2 regions of the Azospirillum aestuarii genome follow, and region 2 is predicted to be linked to the other one. Evidence: predicted binding sites of a transcription regulator. Region 2 holds the regulator's gene; the other holds the start of a gene.
What was found. The regulator LexA, encoded in region 2, represses DNA repair genes until DNA is damaged. The targets are predictions, from matches to a motif close to ATGTTCTANTTTGGTTC.

Region 1 (5,364 bases), on a different contig from region 2:
GAACATCGACGGCACCAACACGCTGGCCTGCCTGAAGGCCATCGAGGAGGTGAAGGGCGACGTCAAGATCTACCCGCTGCCGCACATGCCGGTGGTTAAGGATCTCGTCCCCGATCTGAAGCACATCTACGCCCAGCTCGCCTCGATCAAGCCGTGGCTGCAGTCGCAGTCGCCGGCTCCGAGCCGCGAGCGCCTGCAGTCGCCGGAGGACCGCGCCAAGCTGGACGGCCTCTACGAGTGCATCCTGTGCTTCTGCTGCTCGACCTCCTGCCCCAGCTACTGGTGGAACGGCGACCGCTACCTCGGCCCGTCGATCCTGCTCCAGGCCTACCGCTGGATCGTGGACAGCCGCGACGAGATGACGGGCGAGCGCCTCGACAACCTCGAGGACCCGTTCCGCCTCTACCGCTGCCACACCATCATGAACTGCACCAAGGCGTGCCCGAAGGGTCTCAACCCGGCCAAGGCCATCGCCGAGATCAAGAAGCTGATGGTTCAGCGCCGCTGATCCGTCCGTTTCGGTTCACCGATGAAGAACGGGGCGCCTCCGGAAGGGGGCGCCCCGTTTGCTTTGGCCCTTCGGCGGCGTCTCGGCTTACGCGAAGTCCGGATCGGTGGGTCGGGAGGGCGGCAGGTCGTCATTGGGCAGGGGAGAGGGCATGTCCTCCTGCGGGCCGGGGGTCGGCAGGTCCGGGTTGTCGGTCAGGGGCCCCGGGGTGGGAACGTCCTGGCCCGGCGGCGGGAAGGGCGGGGCCGCGCGCAGCGGCTGCGGAAAGGCGCTCGAATAGGTCCAGCCCATGGGTCGTTCGCTCCCGGTGTTGCGAGTGTGTCCTGCATCAACCGTCCGGCTGGCCCGTCTGCGCAGGTTGACCGGCGGCGATGAGGGGGTATGCTTTTCGGGGGAGCGAACCATCCGGATAGAACCAACCCGAAGCCAAAAAGGGAGAAGATCATGGGCAGCACGGCCGGTCAGGCGTTGAGCTACATCCAGGGCGAATGGATCGCGGGCAACCCCGCCATCGTCGGCCCGATGACTCACGCGCTCTGGCTGTCTTCGGTCGTCTTCGACGGCGCCCGCGCCTTCCAGGGCGTGGCCCCGGACCTCGATCGCCACTGCGCCCGCGTCGTGCGCTCCGCCCAGGTGACGGGCCTCGCCCCCATGCTGACCGCCGGGGAGATCGAAGAACTCTGCTGGGACGGCATCCGCCGCTTCCCCAAGGAGGCCGAGCTCTACATCCGGCCCATGTTCTACGCGGAGGAAGGGTTCGTCGCCCCCGACGCGGAAAGCACGCGCTTCGTCCTGTCGGTCTACGAGGCGCCGCTGCCCAGCGCCGCCGGCTTCACCGCCTGCCTGTCCAGCCGCCGCCGCCCGATGCCGGACATGGCGCCGACCGAGGCCAAGGCCGCCTGCCTCTACCCCAACGCCGGGCTGGCCCTGAAGGAGGCCCGGCAGCGCGGCTTCGACAACGCCATCATGCTCGACCCCATCGGCAGCGTGGCGGAATTCGCCACGGCCAACCTGTTCATCGCCAAGGACGGGGTGGTGCGCACGCCGGTGCACAACGGCACCTTCCTCAACGGCATCACCCGCCAGCGCGTAATCGCCCTGCTGCGCGACGACGGGGTGGCGGTGGAGGAGGCCACCCTGAGCGCCCGCGACGTTCTGGAGGCGGACGAGGTGTTCTCGACCGGCAACTACGCGAAGGTGGTGCCGGTCACCCGCGTCGAGGAGCGCGCCCTGCAACCCGGCCCCCTGTCGGCGCGGGCGCGGGCGCTCTATTGGGAGTTTGCCTTCCGCTGATCGGCGTCGATCGATCCAAAGCGCCGGTTTTCGGGCGGTATGCGGCCCGAAAACCGGCTTGATGGGGCAACCCGTTCCGCGGCATGATTCTTTAAACGGTGGATCGGTCCATCGAAGGACTCATGTTAAGGGGGAAGGGCATGCAATTCCGCGAGCGGCGCCGCGTGATCCAGGTGATCCGCACCGTCTACGATCCGGATCTGAAGCGCGGGCGGTCGGAACTGGTTGGGAAGATCGACAAGGCCGCGCCGGCGGTCACCGACAAGCTGCAGAAAAGCTGCACGCCGGAGGAGTTGTCGGAGATCCTCACCTATCTGGACGACCGTCACAACCGCCTGCGCAACGAAGCGGTGCGCGCCGGGGCGGAAACCCTGCCGGCCCAGATGCGGGAGGCGGCGGAGTATTTCCGCACCCACCGCGACGATGATGCGCGGGCGTTCGCCACGGAAATCCGGTTGGCGTGGGAGGAGTTGAAGACGGCCCTGCGCGAGTCCGGCTTTTCAAAAAGCAAGGTGTTGAAGAAGGCCGCGGAGAGAATCGAGGCGCCGATGGTCGCCGTGCCGATGGTCGCTATGGAGGTCGCCGCGGAGGAGGTGGCCGAGCCGGCGGAGGCTTCGCCCGCCGAGGCGCCCGGTCGCAAGCCGCGGGCAAGGAAGACGACGTCCGTTCGTGCCGTTGCCGCGGACACCGAGGTTTCCAAAGCGGACGAGACCGGCGCTTCCCCGGCTGTTTGAGGGCGGCACGGGCTCAAATCTCCGCAACGAACAGGATGCTGGCGGCGTTGCGGTGATGGGCCAGGGCGGCGGTGAGGCGCGTCAGCCATTCGTCGCCAGCCGTCCGGTTGGCAGGCAGAGCGCGGCGGCGTTGCGCTGCGCCCTGCCGGGCCTCGCCGGCCAAGCGGTCGTGCAGCCGGAGCACCGCGGCGCGGGCCAGGGCGGCATGACGGTCCGTCCCGTTGAGGAGGGCCGTCCGAAGCACGCCGCGGGGCGGCGCGTCGTCGTGACGGCGTTCGAGATCATCCAAACGATTTGAGACGGGGGACGGCGGGGCGGGGGTTGGACGCGGCGGCGCCCCGGTGACTCCGGTCATTCCCCGAGGGTAGGCATTTCATTGATCGATGTAAAGGATAAATATCCTAGGACAGAGTGCCGCAGGGCAGACGCTTACTGGCTTGCCCAGACGATGCGGGCCATCCAGGCGACTTCGGCGCGCGGGATGCTGCGGTCCGGGTGGGCGCGGTTGATGGAGATCAGCTCGATCTTCGTGGCGGTTTCGCGGAGGAGCTGCTTCGCCATCACCTCGCCGCCCTTGGTGCGGACGACGACGCGGTCGTTGCGCCGGATCTGCGCGGCCGGCGAGACGATGATGGTGTCGCCGTCGCGGTAGACGGGGTCCATGCTGTCTCCCGCAATCTCCAGCGCGTAGGCGTGCGGGTCGCCGATGCTGGGAAACAGAAGCTCGTCCCAGCCGACGCCCGACGGGAAGCCGGCGTCGTCGAAGAAACCGGCGTTGCCTGCCTGCGCGTAGCCGATAACCGGCACCCGCTGGAGCGAGCCGGCGCCCGCGGCATCGCCGACGAGGCTGACGAACTCCGACAGCGACGCACCGGTCGCCTCCAGAACCTTGGACACGCTTTCCGTCGACGGCCAGCGGAGCTTGCCGTCGCCGGTGGTCCGCTTGCTCTTGTTGAAGGTCGTCGGGTCGAGTCCCGCGCGCCGCGCGAGCCCGGAGGCCGACAGCCCGTGCTGGGCCGCGAGGCGGTCGATCGCCCGCCAAATGTCCGCATGTTTGAGCATGGGAGGATAATCACATAAACGAGCCGGCCCGTCCCTAGGAACCTATTCATATTTTCCTTGACGAAGGACTTTAATCAGTACATAACGTGAACATGTGTTCGCCAGCCGCGCGTGCCGCGGCCCATCCGGCGCTCCGCCCGAGAGCGAAGCTGCGCCCGCGAACCCAAAAGCTGCAATTCCCAGGGAGACCTCACGCATGGTCCAGCACCGCAACACGTTCATGGTCCTGTCCGACGCCGTTGGGGAACCGTTCGGCAGCGCGGAGGAGGCGTGGTTCTGGTCGGTCCAGGCGCAGGACGCCAAGGCCGCCGGGGCGCGCATCGCCGCCGGGCGCGGGCTGGTCCAGCGCCCGTGCGAGCCCGGCGACGTGCTGTGCGCGGTGGATCGGCTGTATCGTCGTCGCCTGCTGATCCGCGACCACTTGCACGTGCTGGTCCACTACGGGCGCCGCCTGATGGCGCCGGACCCGGCGCGGCATCGCGAGCAGCGCGCCCACACCCTGTGGCAGGAGGCCTTCGACCGGCTCCGCCCGGTGCTGCGCGAGAAGGGCATCGTCCAGTGAGCATGCCGATGCCCCAGCCCTGCCAGATGGGGCCCTGCCGGGCGGGAGCGGACGCGCCGCGCGTCTGGGTGGTCTTCCGGGGCGAGGCGGAGCTGTGGTGGCTGCGCCTGCTGAAACCGGGGTTCCGCCACTGCTTCGCGCTGCTGCACGACGGGCGCCATTGGGTGATCGTCGATCCGCTCTCGCCCTTCACCGACGTGTCGGTCCTCGATCTGCCCGCGGCCTTCGACCTGCCGGGCTGGTACCGCGGGATGGGCATGGCGGTGGCCCCGGCGCCGGTGCGGCGCGGCCTGACGTGCCCGGCCCCCTGGGCGCCCTTCACCTGCGTCGAGGCGGTCAAGCGCCTGCTGGGTCTTCACGCGCCCGGCGTCTTGACGCCGTGGCAGCTCTACCGGCGGCTGTCGCGGACCGCCGTCGCGTCCTGATCCGCGCCGCTGCTCCCGCCCCGCTTCCTGCGGCCCTGTCTCACCACGAACAAGGAAACCCCGCCCATGGCGAACCTGTTCAAGGCGCCCCGGCCGACGGCGCCGCCTGCGCCCGCCCCGGCCCCCGCGCCCACCCCTCAACCCGCGCCGGCATCCGCCCCCGAGCCCGCGCCGCCCCCGGCACCGGCGCCCGTGGAGACTCCGGCGCCGGCTCCCGTCGCGACACCCTGGTGGAACACGGTCCCGGAACCGGCCGCCCCGGTGGTGGAGCCCCCGGCTCCCGCGGTCCCGCCCGCCGCCGACCCGGCCACCCCGGCTCCGGCCACGGAGGAGGAGAAGGACCCGGCCAAGGCCGCCGAGGCGCTGATCCAGCGGCGCAACCGGGGACGGGCGGGGACGGTCCAGACCTCCTGGCGGGGCGCGCTGGACGTCGGCGCGCTGGTGCCGCTGCGCAAGCGCCTGTTGGGGGAGTGAGGCCATGAGCGACACCACACACGACGCAGTTCGGAAACGCCGCAAGGGGGATGCCGCTTCCGCGTCGCCGAACGGGCCGGAGCGCCTGCTGGAACGCTACCGGGCGGCGCGGGAGCGCCGGTCGGTCTGGGAAAGCCACTGGCAGGAATGCTACGATCACGCCCTGCCCAACGGGCAGCCCTTCCGCGGCGGCGGCACCCCCGGCGAGCGGCGGGTGGACCGGCTGTTCGACGGGACCGCGCCGGACGCGGTGGAACAGCTCGCCGCCAGCCTGCTCGCCGAGTTGACCCCGCCCTGGTCGCGCTG
Region 2 (5,364 bases):
GGCGCCGACTGCATCCTGATCATCATGGCGGCGCTGAGCGACGCGCAGGCCGCGGAGATCGAGGATGCCGCCATCGCCTGGGGCCTGGACGTGCTGGTCGAAGTGCACAACCGCGAGGAGCTGGACCGCGCGCTGGCGCTGAAGACTCCGCTGCTCGGCGTGAACAACCGGAACCTGAAGACGCTGGCGGTGGACATCGCCACGACGGAGGAGCTGGCCGCCCATGTGCCCGCCGACCGGATGCTGGTCGCCGAAAGCGGTCTCTACAGCCCGGCGGACTTGTCGCGCATGGCGGCTGTGGGCGCGCGTTGTTTCCTGGTCGGTGAATCGCTGATGCGGCAGGAGGATGTGACCGCGGCCACCCGCGCCCTGCTCGCCTGACACCGAATAAAAAAAGCAATGGGGAGGAGCGACGCCGTGCCCAACGTGACCATTGCCCGTGAAAGTCCGCTCCAGGACGAGGTGGTCCGGCTCATCGAGGAGCTGGACCGCTATCTGGGCAACCTCTACCCGGCCGAGAGCAACCATCTGCTCGACCTGCAATCGCTGGCCAAGCCGGACATCCGTTTCCTGGTCGCGCGGCGGTCGGGAACCGTGGTTGGCTGCGGCGCCATGCGCATCGACACCGACGGCGGCTATGGCGAGGTCAAGCGGATGTTCGTCCAGCCGACCGCGCGCGGCGGCCAGATCGGGCGCCGCCTTCTGGAGCGCATCGAGGACGAGGCCCGCGCCGCCGGCCTGTCCCTGCTGCGGCTGGAGACCGGCGTCTATCAGGACGAGGCCATCGCGCTCTACCGCAAACAGGGCTTCGCCGACCGCGGCCCGTTCGGCCCCTACGGCCCGGACCCGCTGAGCCTGTTCATGGAGAAACCCCTATGACCGACCAGCCCGCAAGCGGCTTCACCCATTTCGACGCCGAAGGCCGCGCGGTGATGGTGGACGTGTCCGGCAAGGCCGACACGGAACGCACGGCAACAGCCCGCGGCTCCGTCCTGATGCAGCCGGAAACGCTGGCGCTCATCTTGCAGGGCGGCGTCAAGAAGGGCGACGTGCTGTCGGTGGCCCGGCTGGCCGGCATCATGGGGGCCAAGCGCACGCCGGACCTGATCCCGCTGTGCCATCCGCTGATGCTGACCTCGGTCAAGGTGGACCTGACCTGCGACCCCGAGCGCAACTCCGTGGACATCACCGCCACCTGCAAACTCAGGGGGCAGACCGGTGTGGAGATGGAGGCGCTGACCGCCGTGTCGGTCGCCGCGTTGACCGTCTACGACATGTGCAAGGCGGTGGACCGCGGCATGACCATCACCGAGGTGAAACTGCTCCACAAGGCCGGCGGCAAGAGCGGCGACTGGGGGAGCGCGGTCTGATGGCGCCCGGCGCGATGATCTCGGTCGGGGAGGCCCGCGCCCGCATCCTCGCCGCCTTCACCGCCCTGCCGGCGGAGACGGTGGCGCTGCCCGACGCGCTGGGGCGCGTCCTGGCGGAACCCGCCGTCGCCCGCCTGACCCAGCCGCCCTTCGCCGCAGCCGCCATGGACGGCTGGGCCGTCCGCGCCGCCGACATCGTTCCGGCGTCGGCGGATGCGCCCGTCACGCTGCGCCGGATCGGCGAGTCCGCCGCCGGCCACGCCTTCGCCGGAACGGTCGGCGCGGGCGAGGCCGTGCGCATCTTCACCGGCGCCCCCCTGCCCGCCGGGGCCGACGCCGTGGTGATGCAGGAGGATTGCGAGGACGCCGGGGACCGCGTGCGCGTCGGGCGTGCCGTGCCCGCGGGCCGTTTCATCCGCCCCGCCGGTCTGGACTTCACCGCGGGTGAGGACGTGCTTCCCAAGGGGCGCTTGCTCACCGCCCGTGACGTCGCCCTGGCCGCGGCGGCCAACCTGCCCTGGCTGCGCGTCCACCGCCGCCCGCGGGTCGCCGTGCTCGCCACCGGAGACGAGATCGCCCTGCCCGGCGATCCGCTGGGGCCGAGCCAGATCGTCAGCTCCAACGCGCTCGGCCTGTGCGCGCTGGTCACCAGCCAGGGCGGGCTCGCCCACAATCTCGGCGTGGCCAAGGACGATCCGGAGCATCTCGCCGCCATGGCCGCCGGGGCGGCCGGCTGCGACCTGCTGGTGACCACGGGCGGCGCCTCGCAAGGCGAGCACGACCATGTCCGCGACGTGCTGGGCGGGCTGTCGCTGGACTTCTACCGCGTCGCGATGAAGCCCGGTAAGCCGTTGATCTTCGGAACGGCGAACGGCGTGCCGCTGCTCGGCCTGCCCGGCAACCCAGTGTCCACCGGGGTGGCCGCCGTGCTGTTCCTGGTGCCGCTGCTCCGCCATCTCCAGGGGCTGCCCGCCGAGAACGCCACGCTCATGGCGCGACTCGGCGCGCCGCTGAAGGCCAACGACGACCGCACCGACTTCCTGCGCGCCACCCTATCCCCCGGACCGGATGGCGAGCCTGTCGCCACCCCCTTCCCGCGTCAGGACAGTGCGATGATGTCCCGGCTGGCCCAGGCCGACGCGCTGATCGTCCGCGAACCGCAGGCAACCGCCACCGCCGCAGGCGAGCGCGTGACGGTGATCCCGTTGAGCGGCGGTGTCCTGTCGCTTTAATCCATTCCGCACCCCCAATCCCTTTGGCAATCGCTTTGGAGTCCTGTCCGTCGATTTGCGATTGATTTCATCCGTAGGGCTTGACGGGGGTTAAGAACCAAACTAGAACATAAGGGAACGTTTTGCTTTTGTTCCATATCTAGTGCGGAACCGGTCGGGAGGCACAAATGCTCACGCGCAAGCAGCATGAATTGCTGCTTTTCATCAACGAGCGGCTCGGGCAGGGCGGTGTGTCCCCTTCCTTCGACGAAATGAAGGACGCTCTCAACCTGAAGTCCAAGTCGGGCATCCACCGCCTGATCACGGGGCTGGAGGAGCGCGGCTTCATCCGCCGCCTGCCCCACCGCGCCCGCGCGCTGGAGGTGCTGCGCCTGCCGGAGGGGCTGGAGAATGCCCGGACCCGGCCGCCGCGCGCCAAGTTCCAGCCCAACGTCATCAAGGGCGACTTCAGCTTCGCGGGGCGGGAGGCGAATCCGGCGTCCGAATCGGTGCAGCTTCCGCTCTATGGCCGCATCGCCGCCGGCACGCCCATCGAGGCGTTGCGCGACGGTTCCGCCTTCGTCGACATTCCGGCCGCCATGCTCGGCATGGGCGACCATTACGCGCTGGAGGTGGCCGGTGATTCGATGGTCGAGGCCGGAATCCTCGATCATGACACGGTGGTCATCCAGCGTTGCGACAGCGCGGACAACGGCTCCATCGTCGTCGCCCTGGTCGACGACGCCGAGGTCACGCTGAAGCGCCTGCGCCGCAAGGGCAACACCGTCGCCCTGGAACCCGCCAACGCCGCCTACGAGACGCGCATCTTCGGCGCCGACCGGGTTCGGGTGCAGGGCCGCCTCGTCGGCCTGGTGCGGAAGTACTGAGCACAGGACGCACCGGGGCGGCGGTTCAGCGCCCCCCGGCCCTTCCATCGGGAAGCCTTCCGCCCATCGTCCATGGGCGGTCCCCCCGCTGGCCGCGGACGCTCTCCACCCGGATGCCCTTGTCCGACAGGTAAAGGGCGTGCGCACCCTCCCGCCGCAGGCGCCAGCGATCGATGACCAGCGGCGCCCGGCATCCGCGCGATGGGGCCGCGGTCACCACCACATCCGCCATCGCGCAGTCCTCCGGCAAGGCGTCGGGCTGGCGCAGCAGTGCCACCGTCTTTCCCTCCACGCGATAAAGGCAGCCCAGAGCGTCGCAGCGCAGCCGCCCGTCCAGGCTCACCCCGGCGAGCGGCCAGACATCCTGCCCGGCCTTTTCCTCCGGTTTCTCCATGCCGTCGCGCCGCCTCCAGCTGTTGGCGATCCGCCCGTCGCTGGCGGCGGACAGGCTGAGCATTCCCTCCGCGCTGCGCACGGCCATCAGCGTCCCATCCTCCGACACCAGAATGTCGGGCCGCGGCGCGAAGACCGGCGCAACCAGACCTCCAACCACCGCGGCCAGCCCCAGCCAGCGCCAGCGCCCCGTCCAGATGGCCAGCCACAGCCCGCCCAGCGTGACCGCCGCGATGGCGGCGTCCGGCATGGCCGGCAGGAACGCGGTGGCGCCGGGCAGCGCCGCGGTCCGCTCCGCCGTTTCGATGACCAGCCGGACGCCCCAACTCATCGCCGTCACCGCCGGCCCCTCCAGCCCGAAGGGCAGCAGCAGGTAGGAGAGCAGGCTGAAGGGCATGATCCACACCGTCGTGATGGGGATCGCCACCATGTTGGACAGCACGCCGTAAAAGGCGACCTGCTGGAAATGGTAGAGCCCGTAGGGCGTCGTCGCGACCGTCGCCACCACGCTGGAGAAGGCGATTCCGCCCAGCGTCATCGTTCCTCGGCCGAGCCAGCCCATCTCGCGCCGCTGGCGCACCGCCCAGGGCGTGAACCGTTCGAAGGCGGCGATCAGGGCGACGACCGCCGCGAAGGACATCTGGAAGCTCGGCCCCAGCATCCCCTCCGGGTCATAAAGAACCGTGACGATGCCGGCGAAGGCGACCAGCCGCATGCTGATCGGCGACCGGTCGGCGATAACCGCGCCCATGACGAGGCCGGTCATCAGAACCGACCGCAGCGTCGGCAAGGGCGCCCCCACCAGCAGCGTGTAGAGGATCGCCGACAGGATGCCGGCCAACGCCGCGATCTTCTTGATCGGCCAGCGCAGCGCGACCCAGGGAACCAGCGCCAGCAGCGCCCGCACCACCCAGAAGACGATCCCCGCGGCGATCCCCACATGCAGGCCGGAGATCGACAGGAGATGCGCCAGACCGCTGTCGCGGAAGGCGTCCATCATCGGCCCGGGAATCGCCGCCGCGTCGCCGTTCAGCAGGGCGGCGGTGACGCTGGCCTCCGCGGGATCGGCCACGACGGCGCGCACCCGCTCGGCGATGGCGGCGCGGGCCTGCTCGAAGGCCACCGTTACCCGGCGCCAGCCGCCGGGCGGTGGCGCCTCCTGCGCGACGGGTGTCCCCATGACGAAGCCGACCGCGCCGAAGCCTTCGAAATAGGCGCGCCGCTGCAGGTCGAAGGCTCCCGGCTCCGCCGGAGCGGCCGGCGGGTGGAGCATGGCGCGAAGCCGGACCACCGTCCCGGCCTCCGGCGGCGCCACCTTGGCCGGCAGATGCAGGCGGACCCGCGCCGGCGTCGCCTCCAGGGCCAGCCGGTCCACCGTCGGCTCCCCGATCATCAACCGCGTTCCGGTGGGCTGCCGCTCGACCGCCAGCACCCGCCCGGTCACCTGCACCGGCCCGAGTTGTCGCGTCAGCATGGGTGCGTCTGCCGCCACGCCGTGCATTT

Region 1: JJL56_RS06390 (S24 family peptidase) is a predicted target of LexA. The motif match lies at 3,675-3,691, and genes of this name have one in related genera.

Annotation. Positions count from the first base shown of each region.
Region 1 covers NZ_JAEPIV010000002.1:367,050-372,413, reverse strand. The annotation lists gene JJL56_RS06415 (succinate dehydrogenase iron-sulfur subunit) at 1-508, shown strand, start outside; gene JJL56_RS06410 (hypothetical protein) at 596-799, opposite strand; gene JJL56_RS06405 (branched-chain amino acid aminotransferase) at 953-1,801, shown strand; gene JJL56_RS06400 (hypothetical protein) at 1,942-2,535, shown strand; gene JJL56_RS06395 (hypothetical protein) at 2,549-2,824, opposite strand; gene JJL56_RS06390 (S24 family peptidase) at 2,965-3,597, opposite strand; gene JJL56_RS06385 (hypothetical protein) at 3,794-4,159, shown strand; gene JJL56_RS06380 (hypothetical protein) at 4,162-4,584, shown strand; gene JJL56_RS06375 (hypothetical protein) at 4,651-5,058, shown strand; gene JJL56_RS06370 (portal protein) at 5,063-5,364, shown strand, end outside.
Region 2 covers NZ_JAEPIV010000006.1:18,380-23,743, forward strand. The annotation lists gene trpC (indole-3-glycerol phosphate synthase TrpC) at 1-381, shown strand, start outside; gene JJL56_RS13680 (GNAT family N-acetyltransferase) at 418-879, shown strand; gene moaC (cyclic pyranopterin monophosphate synthase MoaC) at 876-1,370, shown strand; gene JJL56_RS13690 (molybdopterin molybdotransferase MoeA) at 1,385-2,602, shown strand; gene lexA (transcriptional repressor LexA) at 2,770-3,468, shown strand; gene JJL56_RS13700 (ComEC/Rec2 family competence protein) at 3,494-5,364, opposite strand, start outside.